DNA from 2 places in the Streptomyces sp. NPDC004788 genome. Region 1 is predicted to be linked to the other one. Evidence: predicted binding sites of a transcription regulator. Region 1 holds the regulator's gene; the other holds the start of a gene.
The links. The regulator HrcA, encoded in region 1, represses chaperone genes, less so after heat shock. The targets are predictions, from matches to a motif close to TTNGCACTCNGNNNNNCNGAGTGCNAA.

Region 1 (7,632 bases):
ACGACACCCATGGGGACGCCGCGGACGGCGTGCGCCTGCGGGTCGAAGAAGATCTCGGCGTGCCGTACGCCCTGCGCGGCGGCGCGCGCGAGGTAGGCGTCGGCGAGGTCGGTGAAGTCGTCGGCGGTGCGGAGCACGGCCATGAGGGAGTAGTAGAGGTCCAGGAAGGACTGGAGGTCGCTGAAGCTGTACGCCTCCCGCAGCGCGGCCGTGTCCGCGTACGGCAGGGTGACGCCGTTGCGCTCGGCGAGCGCGAAGGCCAGCTCGGGTTCGAGGGTGCCTTCGATGTGGAGGTGGAGTTCGGCCTTGGGTACCGGCATGGTGGTGCTGCTTCCTGGATCTCGCGTGCGGGTGGTACTGGTCTGACGCTCGGGCCTCTGGCGCTTGGGCGTCTAGCGCTTGGGCATGGGGACCCTCATCAGATCCTGGGCGACGGTCAGCTCGCCCGCGAACCCGGCCGCCCGCGCCTGCCGCTCGAACTCCGCCGGATCGGCGTACCGCTGCGAGAAGTGCGTGAGCACGAGGTGCCGTACGCCCGCGTCCCGCGCGACCGCCGCGGCCTGACCGGCGGTCAGATGACCGTGGTCGACGGCGAGCTGGACGTCCTCGTCGAGGAAGGTCGACTCGATGACGAGCATGTCGGCGCCCTCGGCGAGCTCGTACACCCCGTCACACAGCCGCGTGTCCATGATGAACGCGAACCGCTGCCCGCGCCGCACCTCGCTCACGTCCTCCAGCGTGACACCGCCGAGAACGCCCTCACGCTGGATCCGGCCGACGTCCGGCCCGGCGATGCCGTGCGCGGCGAGCCGCGCCGGGAGTATGCGCCGCCCGTCCGGCTCGGTGAGCCGGTAGCCGTACGACTCGACGGGGTGGGAGAGCCGGCGTGCGTCGAGCGTGAACCCGTCGGTGACCGCGAGCGGCCCGTCGGCGTCGACCGGCGCCTCGGCCAGCCGCACCGTCTCGCGGTAGGCCGTCGCGTACCGCAGCCGCTCGAAGAAGCGCTGCCCGCTCGCCGGGTAGTGCGCGGTGACCGGGTGCGGGACCTGGTCGAGGTTGATCCGCTGGATCACCCCGGCCAGGCCCAGCGAGTGGTCCCCGTGGAAGTGCGTGACACAGATCCGGTTCAGGTCGTGCGCCGCGACCCCGGCCCGCAGCATCTGCCGCTGGGTGCCCTCGCCGGGGTCGAAGAGGATGCCCTGCCCGTCCCAGCGCAGCAGATAGCCGTTGTGGTTGCGGTGCCGGGTCGGGACCTGGCTGGCCGTGCCGAGGACGACCAGTTCACGTACGGACAAGGGGACCGTCCGGGCCTATCCGGGCGGCCAGTTGAGGCCGCGCCCGCCGAGCACGTGCGCATGGGCGTGGAAGACGGTCTGGCCGGCGCCCGCGCCGGTGTTGAAGACGATCCGGAAGCCGCTGCCGTCGATCTTCTCCTGCTCGGCGACCTCGCCGGCCTCGCGCAGTACGTCCGCGGCGACCATCGGCTCCGCGGCGGCGAGCGACGCGGCGTCCGGGTAGTGCCGTCGCGGGATCACTAGGACGTGCGTGGGCGCCTGCGGGTTTATGTCGCGGAACGCGACCGTCGTCTCCGTCTCGCGCACGATCGTCGCCGGGACCTCCCCCGCCGCGATCTTGCAGAACAGGCAGTCGCTCTGCGGCTCTCCGGCCATGCCCGGGCCTCCTCGCCTCGGTCGACGTCGCTCTCGACGCCACTGTCGACGTCACGCTCGACGCCACTCTCGATGTCGATCAGATGCTATCGGGGCCGACTGACAACGCGGGCCGGACACCGGCCCTTCAGGACCAGCGTCCGGTGCGGCCGAGCACCAGCGCCGCCGCCGCCGTCCCCGCAGTCGACGTGCGCAGCACGCTGTGTCCCAGCCGGTACGGCCGGGCGCCCGCCTCCTCGAAGAGCGCCAACTCCTCCGGGGACACGCCCCCTTCGGGCCCGACGACGAGCACGATCGACCCCTTCCCGGGCAGCTCCGCCGTCGCGAGCGCGCCGCTCGGGTGGTCGCGGTCCTCGTGCAGCACGGCGGCGAAGTCGGCGCCCCCGAGCAGCGCGGCGACCTGCTTGGACGTCATCAGCTCGGCGACGTCGGGGAAACGGGTGCGGCGCGACTGCTTGCCGGCCTCGCGGGCGGTGGCCCGCCACTTGCCGAGCGCCTTCAGACCGCGGTCGCCCTTCCACTGCGTGATGCAGCGGGACGCGGCCCACGGCACGATCGCGTCGACGCCGGTCTCCGTCATGGTCTCGACGGCGAGTTCGCCGCGGTCGCCCTTGGGCAGGGCCTGGACGACGGTGATGCGGGGCGCGGGCTCCGGGTCCTCGTGGACGGCGGTGACCTCGACCGACAGCTGGTCCTTGCCCTCGGCGGCGACGACCACGCACTGCGCCCACGCGCCCCGCCCGTCGGTGAGCACCAGCTCCTCCCCCGCGCGCAGTCGCTTCACGGAGACGGCGTGCCGGCCTTCCGGCCCGTCGAGGAGGAACCCGCCGACGGCGGGGACGGCGTCGACGACGAAGACGGGTGCGGTCACGAGGTGCTCCTGTTGCTCGACCTGTTACTCGGCCTGTTGCTGCCTGGCTTGTTGCCCGGCCCGCTGCCTGGCTTGTTGCCTGGTGTGGTGACGGTACCGACGGCCGCGAGCTCTTCCGCGAGTTCCTCGGCGAGGACCTCGACGAGCCGCCCGGCCGGCAGCTCCCGGGCCAGCCGGTGGCCCTGCCCCGCCCACAGGGCCATGCCCTGCGGGTCCCCGGCGGTCGCGGCGGCCTTGCGCAACGGCGCCGTGAGGTGGTGCACCTCGGGGTACGCGGCGGGTGCGTACGGCCCGTGCTCGCGCATGAAACGGTTCACCAGGCCCCTGGCCGCCCGCCCCGAGAACGCCCGGGTCAGCTCGGTGTGCGTGAAGAGCGGGTCGGTCAGGGCGCGCTTGTGCAGCGGATGCGCCCCGGACTCGGGGCAGACCAGGAAGGCGGTGCCGAGCTGGGCCGCGTCGGCGCCCGCCGCGAGCACGGCGGCGATCTGGCGGCCCCGCATGATCCCGCCGGTCGCGATGATCGGCAGCCGCACGGCCTCGCGGACCTCGGTCAGCAGCGGAAGCAGTCCGCGGCCGCTGCCGGCGCCGGGCAGGTCCGCCGGGTCGTCCCGGTGGGTGCCCTGGTGCCCGCCGGCCTCCGTGCCCTGCACACAGATCGCGTCGGCCCCGGCCCGCTCGGCCGTCCGGGCCTCCTCGACCGAGGTGACGGTGACGATCGTGTACGTACGGACCCGGGCGAACGCGTGCAGCGCGTCGCGGTCCGGGCAGCCGAAGGTGAAGGAGACGACCGGCACCGGGTCGTCGAGCAGGATCGCCAGCTTGGCCTCGTACGCGTCGTCCCGGCCCTGCTCGGCGTCACCGAGCTCCGTCTCGTACCAGGTGGCCTCGCCGGCCAGCTGGTGCCGGTACACCTCGACGGCCGCCGGATCGGCGGACTGGCCGCCCGGCGGCATGAACAGGTTGACCCCGAACGGCCGCGCGGTGAGCGCGCGCACCTGCTTGATCTCCTGGTAGAGCCCGCCCGCGGTCTTGTACCCGCCGGCCAGGAAGCCCAGTGCGCCGGCCTCGCACACGGCACCGACGAGCTCGGGACAGGAGGCGCCACCCGCCATGGGGGCCTGCACGATCGGATGCCGAGAGAGATCGTTCAGAGCGGTGGACATGCAGGCATCGTGCCATGCCGGTGCGACGGCGCCGAATCGGTACGGCGGCGATACGCGAAGGGGCGGCCCGCACGTGGTGCGGGCCGCCCCTCGGTTGTACGAAGCCGGGCTCAGCGTCCGTTGAACGGGACCCCCGGCAGAACGCCTAGCGCCCGTTGAACGCGTCCTTCAGGCGCGAGAACAGCCCCTGCTGCCCGGGCTGGAACTGCCCCTGCGGGCGCTCCTCGCCGCGCAGCTTGGACAGCTCGCGCAGCAGCCGCTCCTGCTCCGCGTCGAGCTTCGTCGGGGTCTGCACCTCGACGTGGACGATGAGATCGCCGCGCCCGTTGCCGCGCAGGTGCGTGATGCCGCGGCCGTGCAGCGGGATCGACTGGCCGGACTGGGTGCCCGGGCGGATGTCGACGTCCTCGAGGCCGTCGAGCGTCTGCAGCTGCACCTTCGTGCCGAGCGCGGCCGCCGTCATCGGGATGGTGACCGTGCAGTGCAGGTCGTCGCCACGGCGCTGGAAGGTCTCGTGCGGGATCTCGTGGATCTCGACGTACAGGTCGCCGGCGGGGCCGCCGCCGGGGCCGACCTCGCCCTCGCCCGCGAGCTGGATGCGGGTGCCGTTGTCGACACCGGCCGGGATCTTGACCGTGAGCGTACGGCGGGACCGCACGCGGCCGTCGCCGGCGCACTCCGGGCACGGGGTCGGCACGACCGTGCCGAAGCCCTGGCACTGCGGGCAGGGGCGCGAGGTCATGACCTGGCCCAGGAAGGACCGGGTGACCTGCGAGACCTCACCGCGGCCGCGGCACATGTCACACGTCTGCGCGGAGGTGCCGGGCGCGGCGCCCTCGCCGGAGCAGGTGGTGCAGACGACGGCCGTGTCGACCTGGATGTCCTTGGTGGTGCCGAAGGCCGCCTCGTCGAGGGTGACCTCCAGGCGGATCATCGCGTCCTGGCCGCGCCGGGTGCGCGAGCGCGGGCCGCGCTGGGACGCCGTACCGAAGAAGGCGTCCATGATGTCCGAGAAGTTCCCGAAGCCGCCCGCGCCGAAGCCGCCGGCCCCGGCGCCGCCGCCGGAGGCGGACAGCGGGTCACCGCCGAGGTCGTAGACCTGCTTCTTCTGCGGGTCCGACAGCACCTCGTAAGCGGCGTTGATCTCCTTGAACCGCTCCTGAGTCTTCGGGTCCGGGTTCACGTCCGGGTGAAGCTCACGGGCGAGCCGGCGGAAGGCCTTCTTGATCTCGTCCTGCGACGCGTCGCGGCGAACGCCGAGTACGGCGTAGTAGTCGGTGGCCACTTACGACTCCGCCAGGATCTGTCCGACGTAACGTGCCACTGCGCGTACCGCTCCCATCGTTCCGGGGTAATCCATGCGGGTCGGTCCGACCACGCCGAGTTTGGCGACTGCCTCGCCGCCGGAACCGTAGCCGACCGAGACGACCGACGTGGACGTCAGGCCCTCGTGGGCGTTCTCGTGCCCGATGCGTACGGTCATGCCCGACTCCTTGGCCTCGCCGAGCAGCTTGAGGAGCACGACCTGCTCCTCAAGCGCCTCCAGGACGGGCCTGATCGTCAGGGGGAAGTCGTGTCCGAAGCGGGTCAGATTGGCGGTGCCGCCGATCATGAGCCGCTCCTCCTGCTCCTCCACCAGGGTTTCGAGCAGGGTCGCGAGCACGGTCGACACCGTGCCGCGGTCCTCGCTGTCCTCGAAGGACTCCGGCAGGTCCTGCACCAGCTGCGGCACGTCCGCGAAGCGGCGGCCGACGACGCGGCTGTTGAGGCGGGCCCGCAGGTCGGCGAGGGAGGTCTCGCCGAAGGGCGCCGGGCAGTCGATCACGCGCTGCTCGACCCGGCCGGTGTCCGTGATGAGCACGAGCATCAGCCGGGCGGGGGCGAGTGACAGCAGTTCCACGTGCCGGACCGTCGAACGGGTCAGCGACGGGTACTGCACGACGGCGACCTGGCGGGTCAGCTGCGCGAGCAGCCGGACCGTGCGGCCGACGACGTCGTCGAGGTCGACGGCTCCGTCGAGGAAGTTGTGGATGGCGCGCCGCTCGGGGGTGGACAGCGGCTTGACGCCGGCCAGCCGGTCGACGAAGAGGCGGTAGCCCTTGTCGGTGGGGATGCGGCCGGCACTGGTGTGGGGCTGGGCGATGTAGCCCTCCTCCTCCAGGACGGCCATGTCGTTGCGCACGGTGGCGGGCGAGACGCCGAGCCTGTGCCGCTCGGTGAGCGCCTTGGAGCCGACGGGCTCCTCCGTCCCGACGTAGTCCTGGACGATGGCGCGCAGCACCTCGAGTCTGCGTTCGCTGAGCATCGTGCGCACCTCCAGCTGTCGATCCGGTTCCGGTTGCTCCGGTTTTGGCACTCACCCTGTCCGAGTGCCAGGAAACCCCCGGCCAGTGTACGGCGGCGGACATCGCTCCTGGCAAGGAGGCGGGCTCGGCGGCGCCGCAACGGTTAGCGTCTCGCCATGGACACGGACTGGGAAGCGTACGGCTGGGAGCGGCTCGGCGAGGGCGTGGGCCGCCGCCGGCTGCCGGGCTGGGACGCCACGGTGGGCCTGGTGACCGGGCGGGACGCGGTGCTGCTGTACGACACGGGCGCCACGCTCGCGCAGGGCGCCGAACTCCACGCGGATGTGGCGGCTCTCACGGGCGGCCGCAGGGTGACGCACATCGCACTCAGCCATCCGCACTTCGACCATGTGCTCGGCACGGCGGTCTTCGCCGGTGCCGAGGTGTTCGGCGCGGTGGGCGTGGACGCGCTGCTGCGGCGGGAGGCGGACGAGCTGCGGGCGGACGCGGTACGGCACGGGGTGGACGAGGCGGTCGCGGCGGAGGCCGTCGAGGCGCTGGTGGCCCCGCGGCACACCGTCTCCGGCGAGTGGACCCTCGACCTCGGCGGCCGTCAGGTCCTCCTCGCGAACGTCGGCCCCGGCCACACGGGCCACGACCTGGCCCTTTTCGTACCCGGCGCCACTGAGGTGGTCTTCTGCGGCGACCTCGTCGAGGAGTCCGGCGAACCCCAGGCGGGCCCGGACGCCATCCCCATCCGCTGGCCGGCCGCCCTCGACCGGCTGCTCTCGCTGGGCGGCGAGGAGGCGGTGTACGTGCCGGGGCACGGCGCGGTGGTGGACGCGGCGTTCGTACGACGCCAGCGCGATGAACTGGCACGCCGCTTCGAGGTGTCGTAGCGTCCCCCAAATGCGCAGCTACAACCCGGATCTGACACCTCCTTGGAAGAAATCGGCCCCCGTGCCGGAGGTCCCGGCGGACCGTGACCTCGTCGTCGAGGAGGTCACGACCGGGTTCTGCGGTGCCGTGATCCGCTGCGAGGCGGGCACGGTGACGCTGGAGGACCGCTTCGGCAAGCACCGGGTCTTCCCGCTGGAACCGCGCGGCTTCCTCCTGGAGGGCCGGGTCGTCACCCTGGTCCGCCCCTCCTCGGGCGCCCCGGCGCGCCCCACCCGTACCGCCTCCGGCTCGATCGCCGTCCCGGGCGCCCGGGCCCGGGTCGCCAGGGCGGGCCGGATCTACGTCGAGGGCCGCCACGACGCCGAGCTGGTGGAGCGTGTCTGGGGCGACGACCTGCGGATCGAGGGCGTCGTCGTCGAGTACCTGGAGGGCGTCGACGACCTGCCGGCCATCGTCGCCGACTTCGCCCCGGCCCCGGACGCCCGCCTCGGCGTCCTGGTCGACCACCTGGTCGAGGGCTCCAAGGAGTCCCGCATCGCCGCCCAGGTCTCCTCCCCGGACGTCCTCGTCGTCGGCCACCCCTACATCGACGTCTGGCAGGCCGTGAAGCCCGCCGCCCTCGGCATCCCCGCCTGGCCCACCGTCCCCCGCGGCCAGGACTGGAAGACCGGCGTCTGCCGCGCCCTCGGCTGGCCGGAGAACACGGGCGCGGCGTGGCAGCACATCCTGTCGCGGGTGCGCTC
Region 2 (7,632 bases), on a different contig from region 1:
TTCAAGGACCGGGTCGTCGCCCAGGCCATCGAGGCCGCCCGCGCCTTCGGCTTCACCACCCTCTCCTGCTCCTCCACCGGCAACCTGGCCGGCGCCGTCGGCGCCGCCGCCGCCCGGGCCGGCTTCCGCTCCTGCGTGTTCATCCCGCACGACCTGGAGCAGGGCAAGGTCGTCATGGCCGGCGTCTACGGCGGCGACCTCGTCGCCATCGAGGGCAACTACGACGACGTCAACCGGTTCTGCTCGGAGCTCATCGGCGACCCGCTCGGCGAGGGCTGGGGCTTCGTGAACGTCAACCTCCGCCCGTACTACGGCGAGGGCTCCAAGACGCTCGCGTACGAGATCTGCGAGCAGCTCGGCTGGGTCATCCCGGACCAGCTGGTCATCCCGATCGCCTCCGGCTCCCAGCTCACCAAGATCGACAAGGGTCTGCAGGAGCTCATCAAGCTCGGCCTGGTCGAGGACAAGCCGTACAAGATCTTCGGCGCCCAGGCCGAGGGCTGCTCCCCGGTCTCCGCCGCCTTCAAGGCCGGCCACGACGTCGTGCGGCCCCAGAAGCCGAACACCATCGCCAAGTCGCTCGCCATCGGCAACCCGGCCGACGGCCCGTACGTGCTCGACATCGCCCGCCGGACCGGCGGCGCCGTCGAGGACGTCGACGACGAGCAGATCGTCGACGCCATCAAGCTGCTCGCCCGCACCGAGGGCATCTTCGCCGAGACCGCGGGCGGTGTGACCGTCGGCGTGACGAGGAAGCTCGTCGAGAACGGCGTCATCGACCCGTCGAAGACCACCGTCGTCCTCAACACGGGTGACGGACTCAAGACCCTGGACGCCGTGGCCGACACCTCTCAGGCGACCGCCACCATCCGCCCGAGCCTCGACGCGTTCCGCGACGCCGGCCTGGCCCACTGACCGCTCTTAGGAAGGCACGCACCGACATGGCCGTGAACGTCCGCATCCCCACCATCCTCCGCACCTACACCGGCGGCCAGGCCGAGGTCGCCGCCCAGGGCGCGACCCTCGCCGAGGTCATCGCCGACCTGGAGAAGAACCACGCGGGCATCGCCGCGCGCGTCCTCGACGACCAGGGCAAGCTGCGCCGCTTCGTCAACGTGTACGTGAACGACGACGACGTGCGCTTCGAGCAGGGCCTGGAGACGGCCACGCCGGACGGTGCCGGCGTCTCCATCATTCCGGCCGTCGCCGGAGGCTGACCGTCCAGCGCGGTACCGGACGCCGCCGATCCTTACCCGCGGTACTACCCGCGGGTACCGAAGTTCCCTGAATTGCCCCTTCCGCAGCAAGAAGCGGAAGGGGCAATTCTGCATGGTTGAGCGCGGTAGAGTTGGGGAAGTCCCCTCCGCTGCGCATGCCAGACGCATATGAGAATGCGCCTCGGCACGACAAGAAGTAGCCAAAGTGCCCGTGCCTTGTGTACCTTCTGCGCACTTTGCCGGGCCCGACTTGCCCCGGAATTCAGCGTAATCTCCCCAATTCCCCTTTCCGGCGTGCCCAGAATTCTCGTCCGATTGACCTGTTGCAGAGGGCAGTTGGGCAGATACATTCAGCCGCGGTCGACGCGTTCCGGCGCAGGGTCTGACCCGGGTCCGCGAAGTGCGGATCCGCGCAAGGGCCAGTAATAGGGGAGTTAGGCATGGCTCAGGGCACCGTCAAGTGGTTCAACGCGGAGAAGGGCTACGGCTTCATCGCGGTCGACGGTGGTGCGGATGTTTTCGTCCACTACAGCGCGATCCAGATGGACGGCTACCGCACCCTTGAAGAAGGGCAGCGGGTCGAGTTCGAGATCTCGCAGGGCCAGAAGGGTCCGCAGGCGGACATGGTCAAGCTCGCCACCGCCTGAGCGCGGCGCGATCGGCCACCGACGCACTTCCGTCGAGGGGCCCGCATCCTGACCGGGATGCGGGCCCCTCGCGCATGCGCGGGCGCGTACGGGCGGGCGCACGCGGGTACGTGTACGGGGCCGAAGCGCCGGGTTGTGCGCCCGAGAGGTGGTCGATCCTCCGTAGTCGCTTGCACTCGCATGGGGCGAGTGCTAATCATTGGCGTTAGCACTCTCACGCTGAGAGTGCTTACGAGGATCGGGCAGACGAGGCCGCCGACCGCGTGGGGCAAGGAACCACGAGGGCGCGCCGGCCGTCCGTCGCGGGCGTCGGCGCGGTCCTGGAGCGTTATCCACCCCATGTCCGGGAGGACCACTTCACATGGCCAAGATCATCGCGTTCGACGAGGAGGCCCGGCGCGGTCTCGAGCGCGGCATGAACCAGCTCGCTGACGCCGTCAAGGTCACCCTCGGCCCGAAGGGCCGCAACGTCGTCCTCGAGAAGAAGTGGGGCGCCCCCACGATCACCAACGATGGTGTCTCCATCGCCAAGGAGATCGAGCTCGAGGACCCGTACGAGAAGATCGGCGCCGAGCTGGTCAAGGAAGTCGCCAAGAAGACGGACGACGTCGCCGGCGACGGTACGACCACCGCCACCGTTCTCGCCCAGGCGCTGGTCCGCGAGGGCCTGCGCAACGTCGCCGCGGGTGCCAACCCGATGGCCCTCAAGCGCGGCATCGAGAAGGCCGTCGAGGCCGTCTCCGGCGCGCTGCTCGACCAGGCGAAGGAGGTCGAGACGAAGGAGCAGATCGCCTCCACCGCCTCCATCTCCGCCGCCGACACCCAGATCGGCGAGCTCATCGCCGAGGCCATGGACAAGGTCGGCAAGGAAGGCGTCATCACCGTCGAGGAGTCCCAGACCTTCGGTCTGGAGCTGGAGCTCACCGAGGGTATGCGCTTCGACAAGGGCTACATCTCGGCGTACTTCGCGACCGACATGGAGCGCATGGAGGCCGCGCTCGAGGACCCGTACATCCTCATCGTCAACTCCAAGATCTCCTCCGTGAAGGACCTCCTCCCGCTCCTGGAGAAGGTCATGCAGTCGGGCAAGCCGCTGCTGATCATCGCCGAGGACGTCGAGGGCGAGGCCCTGTCGACCCTGGTCGTCAACAAGATCCGCGGCACCTTCAAGTCCGTCGCCGTCAAGGCTCCGGGCTTCGGCGACCGCCGCAAGGCCATGCTGAACGACATCGCCATCCTCACCGGCGGCACGGTCATCTCCGAGGAGGTCGGCCTCAAGCTGGAGAACGCCGGTCTCGACCTCCTGGGCCGCGCCCGCAAGGTCGTCATCACCAAGGACGAGACGACGATCGTCGACGGTGCCGGTGACAGCGAGCAGGTCGCGGGCCGCGTGAACCAGATCCGCGCCGAGATCGAGAACTCCGACTCGGACTACGACCGCGAGAAGCTCCAGGAGCGCCTGGCGAAGCTCGCCGGTGGCGTCGCCGTCATCAAGGCCGGTGCCGCGACCGAGGTCGAGCTCAAGGAGCGCAAGCACCGCATCGAGGACGCCGTCCGCAACGCGAAGGCGGCCGTCGAGGAGGGCATCGTCGCCGGTGGTGGCGTGGCCCTGCTGCAGGCCTCCGCGGTCTTCGAGAAGCTGGAGCTGGACGGCGACGAGGCCACCGGTGCCAACATCGTCAAGCTGGCCCTGGAGGCCCCGCTGAAGCAGATCGCCGTCAACGGTGGTCTCGAGGGCGGCGTCATCGTCGAGAAGGTGCGCAACCTGCCCGTCGGCCACGGCCTGAACGCCGCGACCGGTGAGTACGTCGACATGATCGCCGAGGGCATCATCGACCCCGCCAAGGTGACCCGTTCCGCGCTGCAGAACGCGTCCTCCATCGCGGCCCTGTTCCTCACCACCGAGGCCGTCATCGCCGACAAGCCGGAGAAGGCCGCCGCGCCGGCCGGCGGCGGCATGCCGGGCGGTGACATGGACTTCTGATCCTGAGGGATCGGAAAGCTCCATAAGGACGCCGAAGGGCGGCACCCGAGAGGGTGCCGCCCTTCAGTCATTCCCGACAGCCGTTTCCGACAGGTCGTTCCCGAAGCGGGTCAGTGAGCGGGTCAGTGAGCCGGTCAGCGCACGTCGACCCAGTCCTGGCCGCTGAACGTCTGGAAGTGCGTCGCGTCGCCGTAGTACCGGATCTGGTACCAGCCGTCGGCCGAGGCCGTGGTCTTCAGCGAGACCGCGCCCGTCGACGAGGACTTGCCGGAGGCGACCTGCTTCCAGCTGGTGCTCGACCCCCACGGCTTGAACCAGATGCTCACCGACTGCGAGCCCAGACCGCGCCAGGCGCCGCTGGTGTAGTGCTGCAGCGAGCCCGTCACCGTGATCGCCGAGCCCTTCGCCACCGGGTCCGGAGAGGCCTTGAGGCCGGTGACCCGGGTCTCGGTGCGGGTGACGTGGAACGGGGCGCTGACGGACTCCGAGAGGTAGTCGTTCGTCAGGTGGCGGAGCCGGAACCAGCCGCCCTTGTTCCAGACGGCGAGGCCGAAGTAGGTCCGCCCGCCGTAGTTGTTGTAGAACTTCGTCGAGCCGATCTGCTTCCAGCCGGTCTTGCCGTCCGGGGACTGCTCCAGGACGACCGTCTGCTGGGACGAGGTGCCGGACGAGTCCGTGTACGGGGAGCGGAGCTCGCCGTACACGCTGAGCCGCGCGTCGGTGCCGAGCTTGTAGCCCACCACCGAGGTGCGGGAGTCCGCCGGCAGCGTGAGCGGCCCGTTCGCGTAGGCGTACAGGAACGGGTCGGCCGACCACACCGACCAGCCGGACCACTCGCCGAACTGGTAGTCGTATCCCGCGGCGGCGACGAGCCGCACGCTGAACCGGCCGTCGGCGTCGGTGCGCACGGTCGTGGGGACACCGCTGCCGAGTCGGGCGTTCAGGGCCGCGTTCGCCAGCGGGGCGCCGGCCGCGTCCGGGTCGGTGACCCGGCCGCTGATCGTCACGGTCTCGCCGGACACCGCACGGGCCTTGTCGGCCGAGGCGGTGACCGTCGCCCGCTTCTCGTTGCCGCTGGTGTACGCGTTGTACGTCGCGGTGCCGTGCACCTCGGCGCTGTTCTCGGTGAAGCTGGCCTGGGCCCACGCGTACCGCGACTCCACCGGGACCGCCTCGCCGGCGAACCCGCCGGTCTCGTTGGTCACGGCCGAGCCGAGCACCGTGCCCTCGCCGGTGCGCTCGTACGACACGGTGCGGCCGGGCAGCGGCACCTCGTCGCCCGAGCCGGGCTGGACGCCGAGCAGAATGCCCTTCGGGTGCAGGTTCGGGTCGGTCCAGCTCGGGTCGCCGAGGGTGAAGTCGCGCAGCTGCGGCTTCAGCGTGAAGTCGAGCGTGCCCGCGTCCGTCCGCGTCACCGTGTTGCCCGCCGAGTCCGTGGCGGTGACGTCGATCGCGTACCGGCCGAGCGACGGGATGGTGCCGCCGTCCTCGGTGAGCTTGAGCGTGGCCGCCTGCGGCAGGGCGAAGTGGCCCCGGTTCGACGGGTTCTCCTCCAGGGCCGGGAAGTCGGCGAGGACGGTGTCGCCCTGCCGGACCTTCGCGGAGACGGAGGTGACGGTGGCCTGCGCGGCGTCGGTCCAGGCGGTCACCTGGAAGGTGCCGCGCTGGTTGTCGTCGGTGACGGCGCGGCCGATGCCCACGGGGCTCGGGGCGGGAGCGTCCGCGGCGAGCGCGGGGGTCGCGGCGACGCCCAGGGTGAGCGCCGTGACGAGCGAGACGGCGGACAGCCGTCGGAGGTCAGAGCGCATCGACATAGATCTTCCTCGACTCGCTGTAGAAGTAACCGGACTTCTCCTGCCATCCCAGGGCCCAGGTTCCGTCACCGTAGTTCGTGGTGCTGAAGCTGAAGTTGCCGTAGGAGTTGGTCGGGATGTCCTTCTTGGCCCAGTACCAGCTCGGGTCGCCGTAGGGCTTGTAGTACAGCGTCAGACGCGCGCCCGGCATGGCCTTCCACACCCCGTTGACCTTCTGCTGCACCAGGCCCTTGACGGTCATGCTGCCGCCGGTGCGCGGCCGCGAGGGGCTGATGGTGACGTTGACGATCCGGGTCGGGATGCGGGAGAGGCGGACCGCGCTGCTCACCTTGGCGACGAAGCGGTCCGTCTCCGGGTGGTAGATCCGGTAGACGGCGTTGTCGTAGCCCCAGACCGAGAAGTTGTAGCTGGAGCAGTAGCTGGTGGCCTGCGAGCTGAGCTGGTACCAGCTGGAGCCGCCGTCGAAGGAGACCTGGAGCGCGACCCAGTCGGGCTTGTCGTAGCAGGACACCGAGGCGGTGGTGCTCAGGTTGCCGCTGGCGGTGACCTTCCCGTACTGGTCCAGCCTCATGCTGGTGTTCGTGAACGTGAACTGCTGCGGGACGGCGAGCGCGGCCTTGGAGGTCGGCAGGTTGTTGCCGCTGCCGTAGTAGACCGAGGGACGCAGGCTCGTGTAGGCGCCGGTGGTCGAGTACTGCACCCGCACCGGGTAGTCGAAGTTGCCGTCGGCGAGCGTGGTGCCGGTGCCGATCGCGTTCTGCAGCGAGGTGCCGTACTGGTAGCGCTCGGTACCGGTGGTGATCAGCGGCGCCTGCGGGAAGGCCTTCCAGCCGTCCTGGGTCAGGCGGTCGACGTGTCCGCGGACCTGGACGGTGGTGCCCGCGTTGACGCGGTACTTGGAGGCGTCCGAGGTGATCCGGTACGTCAGCTTCTCGACGCCCACGGCGGGCAGCGCGCGGGCGTCGTCCGGGTCGACGTCGGCCGTGGCCTGGACCTCGGCCTGGCCGCCGGTGATCTCGGCGTCCGGGGTGTACGGCAGCGAGAAGGTGCCGTCCGCACCGGTCGTCGCCACGGCGGTGGCGGTCGTCGACTGGGCGTAGGCGTCCTTCAGGTTGAAGGTGACCTTCACCGTGGTGCCGGCGGCGGCCGTGGTGCGCTCGTCGGTGGCCGGGTTCCACGTGGTGGCCTTGCCGGACAGGACGACGTCGCGCTGGTCGTAGCTGGTGGTCTTGCGGTCGAAGGCGACCGAGGAGACAGCGGCGTGCAGCTTGTAGCCGAAGGTGCCGCCGGTCCAGTGCGTCACGAGGCCGTTCGGCAGCCGGTAGTCGACGGCGACCGGGTAGTCGCCGAGGGCGGTGCCCTCGGGGAGCTTGACCGGCTCGTCCGTGGTCCAGGCGTCGTATGCGGTCGAGGTGAGCGCGTCGGTCGAGGCGAGCACGGCGGCGTCCGGGGCGGTGGAGGCGAGGACGCTCACCTTCACCCAGAGCGCGGTGCTCGGCAGGCCCTTGAGGGTCAGCCGGCCGTCGTCCTGGGTGGTGGTGCTGCTGACGGTCGCGGCGTACGCGGTCGGGGCCGCGACGGCGACGGGCAGGATGGTGCCTGCCGAGAGTGTGAATACGGTTGCCGCACGTACCAAGGCATGCGGCAGCGTGCGCGTAGAGCGCATCTGAGGGACCCCCCACAGGTCAGAAGGCGGCGCACGTGGTCGTGCAGGCCGCGTGTAGGCACGATAGCGCTTGCGGGTTGAACGTGTTCACTCGATTACCCGTTCGTCCCTTTCGCCTCATGAGTTCGTCAGGGTCATCCTGGAGAGGAGGGCCCCCGCGAGGACGGGAGAGGTCACATGATCACGGTGCTGAGCACGCCGGCGGACCGCGAGCTGATCATCACGCGCACCTTCGACGCCCCCGTGCGGCGCGTCTGGGAGGCGTGGACGCGCCCGGAGCACGTACGCCGGTGGTACGGCTCCG

Region 2: a site for HrcA is predicted at 2,034-2,060, ahead of groL (chaperonin GroEL). Genes of this name have one in related genera too.

Annotation. Positions count from the first base shown of each region.
Region 1 covers NZ_JBSGBF010000061.1:20,363-27,994, forward strand. The annotation lists gene ACWEJX_RS24530 (adenosine deaminase) at 1-320, opposite strand, end outside; gene ACWEJX_RS24535 (ribonuclease Z) at 393-1,295, opposite strand; gene ACWEJX_RS24540 (histidine triad nucleotide-binding protein) at 1,311-1,670, opposite strand; gene ACWEJX_RS24545 (16S rRNA (uracil(1498)-N(3))-methyltransferase) at 1,798-2,541, opposite strand; gene ACWEJX_RS24550 (nitronate monooxygenase) at 2,538-3,704, opposite strand; gene dnaJ (molecular chaperone DnaJ) at 3,850-4,989, opposite strand; gene hrcA (heat-inducible transcriptional repressor HrcA) at 4,990-6,009, opposite strand; gene ACWEJX_RS24565 (MBL fold metallo-hydrolase) at 6,166-6,888, shown strand; gene ACWEJX_RS24570 (DUF3097 domain-containing protein) at 6,899-7,632, shown strand, end outside.
Region 2 covers NZ_JBSGBF010000001.1:118,894-126,525, forward strand. The annotation lists gene thrC (threonine synthase) at 1-915, shown strand, start outside; gene ACWEJX_RS00615 (MoaD/ThiS family protein) at 942-1,217, shown strand; gene ACWEJX_RS00620 (cold-shock protein) at 1,658-1,864, shown strand; gene groL (chaperonin GroEL) at 2,226-3,848, shown strand; gene ACWEJX_RS00630 (carboxypeptidase regulatory-like domain-containing protein) at 3,983-5,656, opposite strand; gene ACWEJX_RS00635 (hypothetical protein) at 5,646-7,298, opposite strand; gene ACWEJX_RS00640 (SRPBCC family protein) at 7,506-7,632, shown strand, end outside.